Flammeovirga yaeyamensis: one gene and its partners. The main gene of each other region encodes a partner of the protein of the gene in region 3 in a complex. Links are inferred from orthologs where the notes say so. Each region holds a gene or a part of one and is shown on either strand. Other genes may lie near its edges.

Region 1 (3,467 bases), 790 kb from region 3 along the record:
TAAATTTTAATCATGCCAATTTTTCTAAAAGTTACTTAACAGCATGAAATAGTACTATTTTTTTTAATCAAGTGAGGATTATCATCAAATAATTTGTCGAAGTCTACATCTCAATTTTCTATAAGTTGAAAGTGATACTTACCTCATCTGCACTATATTATTGTAAAGATTAGATCAATATCACATCAGGTGTCAAATCAACTAACGCTATTCAATAGAATACAAACCGAGTATTTGATGTTTATCCGAGATTATTTTTTTAAAACTCAATCTTCATCAAAAACAGTTCATTAAGAAAGTAGTACAAAAAACATCTCTCATAAATTCATTTTTCTCTTATATTTGAATAGCATTTGGTACCATATCAATTAATTTGGGTACATAAACAGAATCACAACATGAAAAAGCTTAGTCTAGCCATCCTTTTATCCTTCATATCCATTTCACTTTTTGCTCAGAATCCATTAAAGAAAATTCCTGGTAACTTTTACCTTGATTTAGGATTGACCAATTGGGCAGACGATAGTGGATTACCGTTAGAAACACAATCTAGATCTGTATCTATCTCTTATATGTATGAATTTACTTTATCGAGTAGTGGTAAATTCACTTTTAACCCAGGTATTGGTTATTCTGCAGATAACTTCTTCTTTAAAAATGGTCAGACTTTAGGAAAAAATGGAGATCAAACACAAATTGTAGATACCAACCTTTTGTTCGATAACACGAAGAAATCGAAAATGGTAGCTAACTATGTAGAGATTCCATTGGAGTTCAGATTTAGAACTCACCCAGGAAAGGATGCTTTCCGTCTAGCTGTTGGTGCTAAGTTTGGTTACATGTTCGCAAGTCATACTAAAGTAAAACACGAAACAAATGGCGATACCAGAATCGCAAAAGATAAAGGAAACTTAAATTTAAATGATTTCAGAGGTCAGTTTATCGGAAGAATTGGTTACAAATGGATCAACTTCTTCTGTGCTTACGGATTTACCGAAACGTTTAAAGACAATGCCGTTGCTATTCCAAATGGAACAACTTTAGACAGTACTCCTTATACTATAGGTATTACTTTCTCAAGTTTCTAATCCATCAAAAAATTAAATCAAAAGCCTTCATTTCTTTAAGAATTGAAGGCTTTTTTGATAGATGAAGGTCGTAAAACTCAATATTTTATCTAAGGATGATCTATCAAACAAAATTTTTAAGTAAATTCATCACCCGAATAAAGCAATTAATGAAAGTAATCGATTTAATATTTTAAGTATCCCCACTTCACAAAGTGATACATCACTATTACAACTAGATATTTGATATCCCCAAAAGTGAAAATGAATATTAAATAAGCCGTAATCATTACTCTTGATCAATGGAATAATTTATCTTTGACGCTTATGGAAACGAAAGAGTTAAAAATTACCACAAACTCCATCGATGATTTGAATAATGCTGCAAAACAAATTCTTGAGTTTGCACAGGATTCATCGAAGGTTTGGTTATTTCATGGAGAGATGGGAGCGGGAAAAACCACTTTCATAAAAGCAATTTGCGAAGTGTTGGGAGTGATGGATCACGTCAATAGTCCAACATTTGCTTTGGTAAACGAGTACATGACCGATCAGGCAGATACCGTTTATCATTTTGACATGTACAGAATTAAAGATCCTTCAGAAGCATTTGATATCGGATTTGAGGAGTACATCTACAGCGACAATCTTTGTCTGATAGAGTGGCCTTCAAAAGTTGAAAGATTATTACCTGAAGACTGTACAGAAGTAACTATCGTTCCCATTGATGAAACAACAAGGGAAATAAGTATTCGTATCGTTTAATTTTTTAAGACGGAGAAACATGGGCAAGCAACGTGAAGGTTTTGATAAAGCCACAGAAAGTTATTTTCAGTATCATCCACAAGAGGTGATGGAAGGGCCACTTCATAAAAAAGGAAATCCTTTAAAGATAGGCGTTCCAAAGGAGTTAAATCCCGATGAAAAACGTTGTGCATTACGCCCCGGTGCTGTTTCCCTTTTAGTCAACAATGGATGCGAAGTGTATGTGGAGTCCAAAGCCGGACAACACATCAATCATGAAGATCAAGAATATTCTGAGGTAGGTGCAACTATCGTCTACTCTCATAAAGAGGTGATGGAATGTGACTTGGTGATCAAGATTTCTTCTCCAACGGTAGAGGAAGTCAATCACATGAAACAGGGCAGAACTATTATTTCTGCTATTCACCTCCGTGATATCAAAAAAGAGGTACTCGAAGCCCTCAATAATAAAAAAATTACTGCTTTAGGTTTTGAGTTGATCGAGGACAAAGTAGGTGGACTTCCTTTGGTTAGAGCAATGAGTGAAATTGCAGGTAGTACTGTAATGCTGATTGCCGCTGAATATTTAAGCAGCTACAATGGAGGAAAAGGAATTATCCTTGGAGGGATTACAGGTGTACCTCCTTCTAAAGTAGTGATTCTTGGTGCCGGAACGGTGGCTGAATTTGCCGCTAGAACTGCTATTGGTATGGGTGCCGAGGTCAAAGTATTTGATAATGCCATCTACAAACTGCGTCGACTCAAAAAAGAACTCAACAACCCTCACCTATTCACTTCTGCTTTCGATAGTACATCAATTGATGAGGCTTTGAGAAGAGCTGATATTGTGATTGGAGCGATTCATACCCACGGCAAGAGAACTCCATCGATCGTTACCGAAGAAATGGTAATGGGCATGAGAGAAAATTCCATCATTATTGATGTGTGTATTGATCAAGGAGGATGTTTCGAAACCTCAGAACCTACCAATCACCGTCATCCTGTATATAAAAAGCATGGAGTGATTCACTATTGTGTTCCTAATATTGCTTCTCGTGTTTCAAGAACAGCTACAGCAGCTATCAGTAATATCTTTACGCCTATATTATTAAAGGTAAGCGACGAATGCAAAGTCGATACGATGATGCGTCGCCACCCTTGGTTTGCGAAAGGGGTGTACACATACAGAGGAAGTGTAACCAACCAAGCCATCGCCGAGAAATTTGATATGCCTTTGAAGAATCTGGATTTAATTTTAGCTGCGGGGTTTTAAAAAAAGACCCCGAAAAAGCATTCCTGCCTTTCGAGGTTTTTAATAAATAGGGTGTAATTATACTATAAAAAAACTAATGGGCTTATCGTTCAACTTTAAAAATGAAATGATCTGTCCTTCTTTAAATATCTTTTTTCACATTTATATTTAGGTATGAACCTTTAAAATATTGGTTCAATACACTCATTGTAATCTTTTCTGATGCCGGATAAGCTTTTACTTCTATTGCCGCTTTTCCATTGGCCATTTTGATGGATTCACTTCCTGTTGGCGTTCCTAAGTTTCTGATTAACTCACCTCCATATAAACATTGGAAGTACACTCTTTCTTCATAATCCAAACACCTTCTTCCTTCTTTATCTTTCGCAGTGACGGTCACTAAG
Region 2 (3,572 bases), 450 kb from region 3 along the record:
ATCATTTTCTTCTGCTTCCGCTTCTCTTTTATATCTATGATTTTGATTTCTGGCAATTGAGCATCTCCAAAACGTTCATGAAGCCCTGCATAAGCATACTTTTTCTTAGCCGCCAAATAATAGGATTCCAAAGAAGGAGTAGCTGATCCCAAAACTACTTTTGCATGATGCATATGTGCCAATACCAAAGCCAAATCTCTACCTTGATAACGTGGGGCAGGGTCGTGTGCTTTGTATGAACTATCGTGTTCTTCATCGACAATAATTAAAGAAAGATCGGTGAAGGGTAAGAATATAGATGATCTTGTTCCCACAATGACTTGAAATTGATCTTCTTGAACGCCTTTCCACGTTTCTACTCTTTCATTATCAGAAAATTTGGAGTGATAAATCCCTAATACGTCACCAAAATAGACTTTCAATCGCCTTACTAATTGACTTGTTAAAGCAATTTCAGGAATAAGGAATAAAGCCTGTTCTCCATTATCAATAACACTTTTGATTAACTGAAGATAGATTTCTGTTTTTCCACTTCCGGTAACACCATGAAGCAAACAGACATTCTTTTCATTTAAACCATGAATCGTTTTTTCCAAACATTCCTGTTGAGCAGGAGATAAGACTGGTGTAGGTTGAACTTTATCAGCTGCGGATAGTTCAAATCGAGGAACTTGTCTTTCGAACTCTTCAAATATGCCGTTTTTGGTCATTGTTCCCACCGAACTAGGGGATAGGGGACGACCAACATGAAGAAACTCTCTTTTGTTTACCCCATGATAATTTAAAAGGTGATCATCATGAATAGGCACCAAAGAAAGGTACTTTAGAAGTGCATCTTCTTGTTTTGTTTTTTTGGCTAGATGTTCGAAAAGCTTGTCTACGAGATGAGGTTGTTCAGCATAGTATTGCACCAACCTCAACCTCTTTTCCATTTTAGGTTTATACTTTTCCTTAATTTTTTCTATCAAGAGAATAGCCTCCATTTCTATCAAATTCTTGATAGTTTTATAAGGGCTCTTGATTTCCAGAATCTCACCCACTTGGGTGTAAGGAATGGTTTGTTCTTTCTCTAAATAGCTCATCAAAGTAAATTCCCGATCGTTCAAACGCTCAAGATTTTCTTCGACGATAAAATGAGGATGGATCTGTAAAAATGACTGACTACTTAGTTTAAGTCCTGATGGGAGTGCTACATTGAGGACTTCGCCAATAGAACACATATAATAGTCGGCCACCCATTGCCAAAGTTTTATCTGAGAAGGCAGGACACTAGGTTCTACCTCCAGTACTTCTAATATAGGTTTAGGATCGTATTTCTCCGGTACTTTTTGATGAATCTCCGAGACAATACCCGTGTACATTTTTCTATTTCCAAATTCTACAAGCACACGATGTCCCACCACCAATTCAAGATCTAATTGAGGTGGAATAGCATAGCAAAAACTTTTTGGAATAGGTACAGGTAATAAGACCTCGGCAAATTTCATAGAAGCATTATAAACGGATGAATAAAAAACTACAGTCGTTTTCTCGGAGTAGTTGCTTGGAATTCTTTTAAGTATTCAGGCTCCCAATAAGCCACATCTTTAAAAGCTTCTTTTTTATATTCTTCTAAAGCCAACTCACCAATATATTTGGCCGAAGGAACAATACCTTTAATTATCTTAGAACTTCTGTTTTCTAATAAAGGAAGACATTTTTCAGCACCATTACCAAAATAGACTAATCGAGCTTCCACATCATTGAAACTTTCTTCGTCCATAATTTTTGGTTGAGGCGAAAGTAACTCCTCCATACCTTTAGTATATAAAGCAGTATACACTTCCATTCTTCGGGCATCCAACATTGGGCAGATCATATCACCTTCTTCAGCATATTCGCTCACCTGAAGTGCCATCGACTCCAAAGTACTAATCCCCATTAAAGGAATATCCAAAGTATAACAAATACCTTTTGCTGTTGACGCCCCAATTCTCAATCCTGTATAAGAACCCGGACCTTCGGAAACAGCCACCCCTTTAAGGTCGCTCATCTTCAAGTTGGCATTCTCTACCAAGTTTTTGATCATCACCGCCAGATATTCTGAGTGCGATTTATCAATATGTTGTTCGTAGTAAGAGGTCAGTTCCCCTTCTAATGTATGTAATGCCACCGAACAAACAGTGGTAGAAGTATCTATACTTAAAATCATGGAGTTCAATATCAAAAAGAACAATGAAGTTCTTGATTAAACAAAAGAGCGAATACATCACTCTAATGTAAAATTAAAAATACTATTTAATAAGGAGGCTATAGGTTAAGAAATATTTTACTTCCAGCTGCCGCTGGGGGAAATGAAAAATGAAAAGTTAAAAATGAAAAACGTGGTTAGTTAAGCTAACGCGGGAATTTAGGAGTGAAAAGTGATTTTTAAAGTGGATTACACTCCATCTAAATATGCCACAAGTTGTTGCTTTAGTGTTTACGGTAGGAGCGTAAATTCGGTAACTCCTAACTCCTAGTTCCTAACTTCTAATTTCTCACGTAAAAGCTAAAATCATATGGAACACAGTTTCCCTCTTCCACGTTAGAGTAACATTTCACGTTTTTCATTTTTCATTTTTAACTTTTAATTTATAACTGTTTTCGCTTGTATCGTCACAATCTCCAACGGCCATTCCCCTTCCGTTTTCTCCGCACAGATCTTATCCACTACGTCCATACCTTCTATTACTTCTCCAAATACGGTGTGCATGCCATCTAAGTGAGGGGTGCCACCAATTTTTTTATAGATTTTTCTTTGTTGGGCATTGTACTTCACTCCGTTTTCTTGTTCAGAGGCCGCCAATTCATTGTCGGTGACAGGATATCCTTGAACGATAAAGAAGTCGAATGGTGTTGATTCTCTTTTTGGGTTATTATCGTATTCTCTAGCCGCAGCAACTGCACCTCTTTTATGGATGTGTTTCTGAGGATAAATTTCGTTGGGTAAATGGTATTTGCCGAATGATCTCTTTTTCTTTCTAAATTTTGGATCATCGGTATCTCCTCCTTGGGCGATGAATTGAGGTACGACTCTGTAAAACTCAGAGTTATTAAAGTAGCCTCTTTTGGTTAACATGATAAAAGAAGAGCGATGTCTCCAAGTATCTTTATATAGCTTGATTTTGATATCACCTAAACGAGTCGATAATAAAACGATGGAATCTTGGTTTTCTTCACCGTACCATGTGAGCTCTTCAATGGCATTATCATCGTTGAGTTCAGGCATCGTTCGCTTCACTACCTTTTTCTTTACGTACTCTTGTTCCTGAAATTTGTCGCTTTTTTTCGATTCACATCCTAAAATGAAAATTCCAAGAAGTAGTAGTAAAATTTGAAGTTGGCTTTTTCTTAACATTAGAGTTATTTGTTTAAAATCTTTACTCAAAACTACGGAATCGCAAAAAAAATACAATCCGATAAGATTCTATTCTTTGTTTATAACACATTTTCACAAATTATGTAACATTGAGTTAATTTTAAAGGTAATTTAATTAACAGATAGTTTAAGATTTAGATATTAATACAAAACAAACGCCCTATACATTTGC
Region 3 (4,043 bases):
TACAGTGATTCCGATTCCATCTCGGGCACTTTCCATTCCTAAAAATCCTTCTTGCTGTTGTGCTATTTCTACCATTAAATCAGCAGTCACTTCATAACCTTCTTGAACTTCAGTTCTGATACTTGTGAAGATAACTGCATAGTAGGGAGGAGTTGGAGTTTTGGCAATCATATGTGTTATTTTAAATTTCATTTAAATTAAAAAAAGCCTATCTAAATGACAGGCTTTCTTGAATTTATTTTTTATCCTTATTTAGGTTAGGATTCTTTTCCGGGAATGGAGGAGGGGCTGCAGCTGGAGTAGTTGATCTCCAAATAAAGTACAAACCACCTAAGACGGCAGGGATACTTAATAATTGTCCCATATTGAATTCCATGCCTTGTTCAAAACCAACTTGGTTTTCTTTAAAGAATTCCCAAACGAAACGCATACCGAATACTAAAACAAGGAAAAGACCGAATAATCTACCCTGTGGTAAAGCAGGACCTTGTTTTTTGTAGATACCACCTAAAATAAAGAAGATACCTAAGTAAGTAAGCGATTCGTAAAGCTGAGCAGGGTGTCTTGGAATATTATCCAACCTTGTAAAGATAAATGCCCATGCAACTTCTGCTGGCTTACCAACAATCTCAGAGTTCATTAAGTTACCAAAACGGATAAAACATCCTGCTAAAGCTACTGGAATGACGATTCTATCTAAAATCCATAACCAAGGTTGATCTGGACGTTTTTTAGCGTAATAATACAATGCGATGATGATACCGATAGCACCACCATGTGAAGCTAACCCACCCTTCCATACTTGGAAGATTTCAATAAAATGAGCTGGTGTAAAATAGTAATCTGGCTGGTAGAATACCACGTGACCTAGACGTGCACCAATTACAGTAGCGACAACCATATATAACAAGATAGCGTCGGCATCAGATTCTGGTCTGTTTTCGCGAACAAAGATTTTAGCCATGATATAAGTACCGATCAAAAATCCAAGAGAGAATAAAAGACCGTACCATCTAACCGGTAACCAAGATATACTTGGAAATATTTCAGGATTGACATCCCAAGTAATGAATGCTAGTATTGTTTCCATAGTGCAAATATGGTAAAGCATTTGAATTAAAAAAAGGAGTAACGTAGAATTAAAATCAAGAGTTGAAAATTTAATAAACTTTGATTTTTTATATCTGTAGGCGTAAAAATAAAGAGACCGTTTCCACAAAGGGAACGGTCTCTATCTATTTCATTTTCTTTACTGAACTAAAGATGTTTCTAGCGTTAATTAGTATTAGCAATATAGATGAATACGTATTCAGTTTAGTTAAATAAATGTGAATAAATATTAATCAAGTAATGAAGTATCGCTTATTTTAAATTTTTCGTTGCCCTCCTCATCTACATTTAAATAAAGAATACCTTCTTGTCTGAGTTCTTCTAATTTATTCCTTGCTTCTTTTGCACTTACTTTCGCTTGTAAACATAAAGCAGCTACACTAATTCCTTCGTGATTTTTTTTTGCCAAGGCAATAACATCTGCATCTGTTAATGTATTCACAGCTGGAATTATAGGTTGAGATTTTTTTGAGTTAAGATTCAAAAAAACACCTAAACCTATAGCGGCAGCAAAAGCGAATATAACTATAAAGACTCCCATAAAAGTTATTCGTTAGTTCCTGTAAACTTCATTCTAGGATTTGGAGAGGTGCTTAATGCTTCAAAGTCGTTTCCTTCGAACTGATAATGGGCAGCCATAGCAATCATAGCAGCATTATCTGTGCAATGTTCGAAATCAGGAATAAAGACATTCCATCCTCTTTTCTTTCCCTCTTCTAATATAGTATTTCTAAGTGATGAATTTGCAGAAACTCCACCAGCAATTCCAATTTCTTTAATATTTAATTCCTTTGATGCTTTAATCAACTTCTTCATCAAAATCTTGATGAGGGTATGCTGAATACTTGCGCAAATATCTGCTTTGTTTTCTTCAATGAAGTTTTCATTCTTCTGACTTTCTTTTCGCATAAAATTCAAGAAAGCGGTTTTAATGCCACTGAACGAAAAATTATAATCCGGAATATTTACATTAGGGAATTCAAATTTAAGTGGGTCTCCATCTTTAGCATACTTATCAATTAATGGCCCTCCTGGATAATCTAACCCCATAATCTTTGCTGTTTTATCGAAGGCTTCGCCTACAGCATCATCTATAGTTTCTCCTACAACTTCCATTTCTAATGGCGATTTCACTACGACTAATTGGGTGTGTCCTCCACTTACAGTAAGACACAAGAAGGGAAACTGAGGTTTAGGATCATCAATAAAATGAGCAAGAATGTGTGCTTGCATATGGTTTACACCAATCAAAGGAATATCTAATGACATGGCCATACCTTTGGCAAAAGAAGCACCGACTAGTAAGGCTCCTAAAAGTCCTGGACCTTTTGTAAAAGCTACCGCATCCAAATCCGATTTTTCGATTTTGGCCTCTTTTAAAGCTTCGCTAACAACTGGTAAAATATTCTTTTGATGTGCCCTCGAGGCTAACTCCGGAACCACACCTCCGTATTTTTGGTGTACTTCTTGCGTGGAAACTATATTACTAAGCACGTTACCGTGACTTACTACTGAAGCTGAAGTTTCGTCACATGACGACTCTATAGCTAAAATAATACCGCTCATCGTATAATTATTTGTCTATAATCAGCTAAATTACAATACCATGAGCGAATGTGCTAATTAATTGTAATCACATTAACTGACATTGAAACTATTTTTTAACAATGAGTGCGAATTCAGCTATAAATCAGTTATATAAAGAATATACTGATGCTAATAATATAGAAATTACAGAAGAAAAGTTTAATACGCTTCTAATGTACTTTCCATGTCTTTTAATTGTTGCTTCTGACGGAGTAGTAGACGATGAAGAGTGGGTATTTGTAAAGTACCTCTCTAAATTTATGTCAGATGCCTATAAAAGCGATTTGACAAGAAGTGAATTAGAAAATCTTCAAAAACTGTATTTCCAAGAATTGGAGTACCTAGTGAAAACATTAGATAAATGGAAAGATCCGTTTTTGGATACTTTGGCGATCTATCTGAATGAAAACGATATAGAAAAAGATGATGTGCTGGAAATCCTTCATTTATTTGCAGATGCTTCTGATGGCGTTTGCGAAGATGAAGAAGAAGCAATAGAAGAGATTTCAGACCGTTTAGGGTTAGAGTCTTAGTTTTTCATCAAAAAGATAATTTGATATTCATTTGTGATTATAAAATCCAAGTGAAAAAAAAAGCCTCCAACTAATCATAGTTGAAGGCTTTTTTATTATCAGAAATAAAAATTAGTTTTTCACTAAATTCATTTCTTCAATTAAACGAGGACATTCACCATATTTATCAACGATAAATAATACATAGCGAATATCAACGATAATATTTCTACATTTTACTGGATCGAACATCAAATCTGACATGGTCGATTCCCAAGTTCTATCGAAGTTGATACCGATCAACTGACCTTCTGCATTGATAACAGGAGAACCCGAGTTACCACCAGTGGTATGGTTAGAGCCTGTAATACAAACGATCATTTTTCCATCTTCACCGTATTGACCGTAATCTTTCTTGTTGTAAAGGTCGATCAATTTTTGGTGTACATAGAATTCATGAGTCTTTGGTACGTCTTGTAATCTTTTCTCCATTACACCTTCTAGAGTCGTATAATGTTTGAATTCAACACCATCTCTTGGTTCAGAACCTTCAATTTTACCATATGTAACTCTTAAAGTTGAGTTGGCATCTGACCAGTATTTCTTACTAGCTCCTTTGTTATTAGCAACATACTCTCGGTTAGGGAATACTTCTCTTAAAGCCTTTACGTAAGTTCTCATTGATAAATTGATTTCTTCAGAAAGTGTTTTGTATTCAAATACCACTTTATTATTGAAGATCTCGTAAATATCATTAGCTAAAACAAAAGCAGGGTCCTTTTTTACTTTACCTAAAATAGCACTCTCGTTTCCATTAAGTAATGCCATCAATTT

The links. Proteins that work in one complex are often made in the same cells at the same time.
Region 1: the proteins of tsaD (region 3) and tsaE are in contact, whole or in part, in a crystal structure (PDB 6N9A), measured with the Thermotoga maritima proteins. The link is inferred for Flammeovirga yaeyamensis from one-to-one orthologs. Residues at the interface, in WP_004082750.1 of Thermotoga maritima: Cys10, Asp11, Arg49, His50, Leu82, Gly84, Gly135, Gly136, Glu154, Thr155, Leu156, Asp157, Asp158, Ser159, Glu162, Asp165, Lys166, Arg169, Leu170, Tyr175, Lys213, Thr214, Leu217, Tyr218, Gln221, Arg222, Asn324; in WP_004082108.1 of Thermotoga maritima: Leu37, Gly38, Lys46, Lys57, Val59, Lys60, Ser61, Thr63, Phe64, Thr65, Leu66, Met67, Val69, Pro71, Tyr82, Arg83, Leu84, Asp86, Asp88, Phe89, Asp93, Ile128, Asp130, Glu131, Arg134.
Region 2: the proteins of tsaD (region 3) and tsaB are in contact, whole or in part, in a solved structure (PDB 4WQ4), measured with the Escherichia coli proteins. The link is inferred for Flammeovirga yaeyamensis from one-to-one orthologs.

Annotation. Positions count from the first base shown.
Region 1 is NZ_CP076132.1:4,795,204-4,798,670, forward strand. The notes cover bases 333-3,113. They hold tsaE (tRNA (adenosine(37)-N6)-threonylcarbamoyltransferase complex ATPase subunit type 1 TsaE), read left to right. Parts: upstream 333-1,394; coding sequence 1,395-1,832; downstream 1,833-3,113. Other genes in these bases: KMW28_RS19130 (outer membrane beta-barrel protein), read left to right, coding at 399-1,088; KMW28_RS19140 (alanine dehydrogenase), read left to right, coding at 1,852-3,084. In the rest of the region: KMW28_RS19145 (glycoside hydrolase family 2 protein), read right to left, coding at 3,206-3,467. UniProt on the Escherichia coli protein: Required for the formation of a threonylcarbamoyl group on adenosine at position 37 (t(6)A37) in tRNAs that read codons beginning with adenine.
Region 2 is NZ_CP076132.1:4,454,168-4,457,739, reverse strand. What follows is about bases 355-3,240. They hold tsaB (tRNA (adenosine(37)-N6)-threonylcarbamoyltransferase complex dimerization subunit type 1 TsaB), read right to left. Parts: upstream 2,192-3,240; coding sequence 1,517-2,191; downstream 355-1,516. Other genes in these bases: KMW28_RS17600 (peptidylprolyl isomerase), read right to left, coding at 2,609-3,240; priA (replication restart helicase PriA), read right to left, coding at 355-1,487. Outside these bases: more of priA, read right to left, coding at 1-354; more of KMW28_RS17600, read right to left, coding at 3,241-3,379. UniProt on the Escherichia coli protein: Required for the formation of a threonylcarbamoyl group on adenosine at position 37 (t(6)A37) in tRNAs that read codons beginning with adenine.
Region 3 is NZ_CP076132.1:4,002,723-4,006,765, reverse strand. The notes cover bases 667-3,634. They hold tsaD (tRNA (adenosine(37)-N6)-threonylcarbamoyltransferase complex transferase subunit TsaD), read right to left. Parts: upstream 2,677-3,634; coding sequence 1,657-2,676; downstream 667-1,656. Other genes in these bases: KMW28_RS15825 (S46 family peptidase), read right to left, coding at 3,342-3,634; KMW28_RS15830 (hypothetical protein), read left to right, coding at 2,778-3,230; KMW28_RS15840 (hypothetical protein), read right to left, coding at 1,340-1,651; lgt (prolipoprotein diacylglyceryl transferase), read right to left, coding at 667-1,090. In the rest of the region: KMW28_RS15850 (antibiotic biosynthesis monooxygenase family protein), read right to left, coding at 1-171; more of lgt, read right to left, coding at 236-666; more of KMW28_RS15825, read right to left, coding at 3,635-4,043.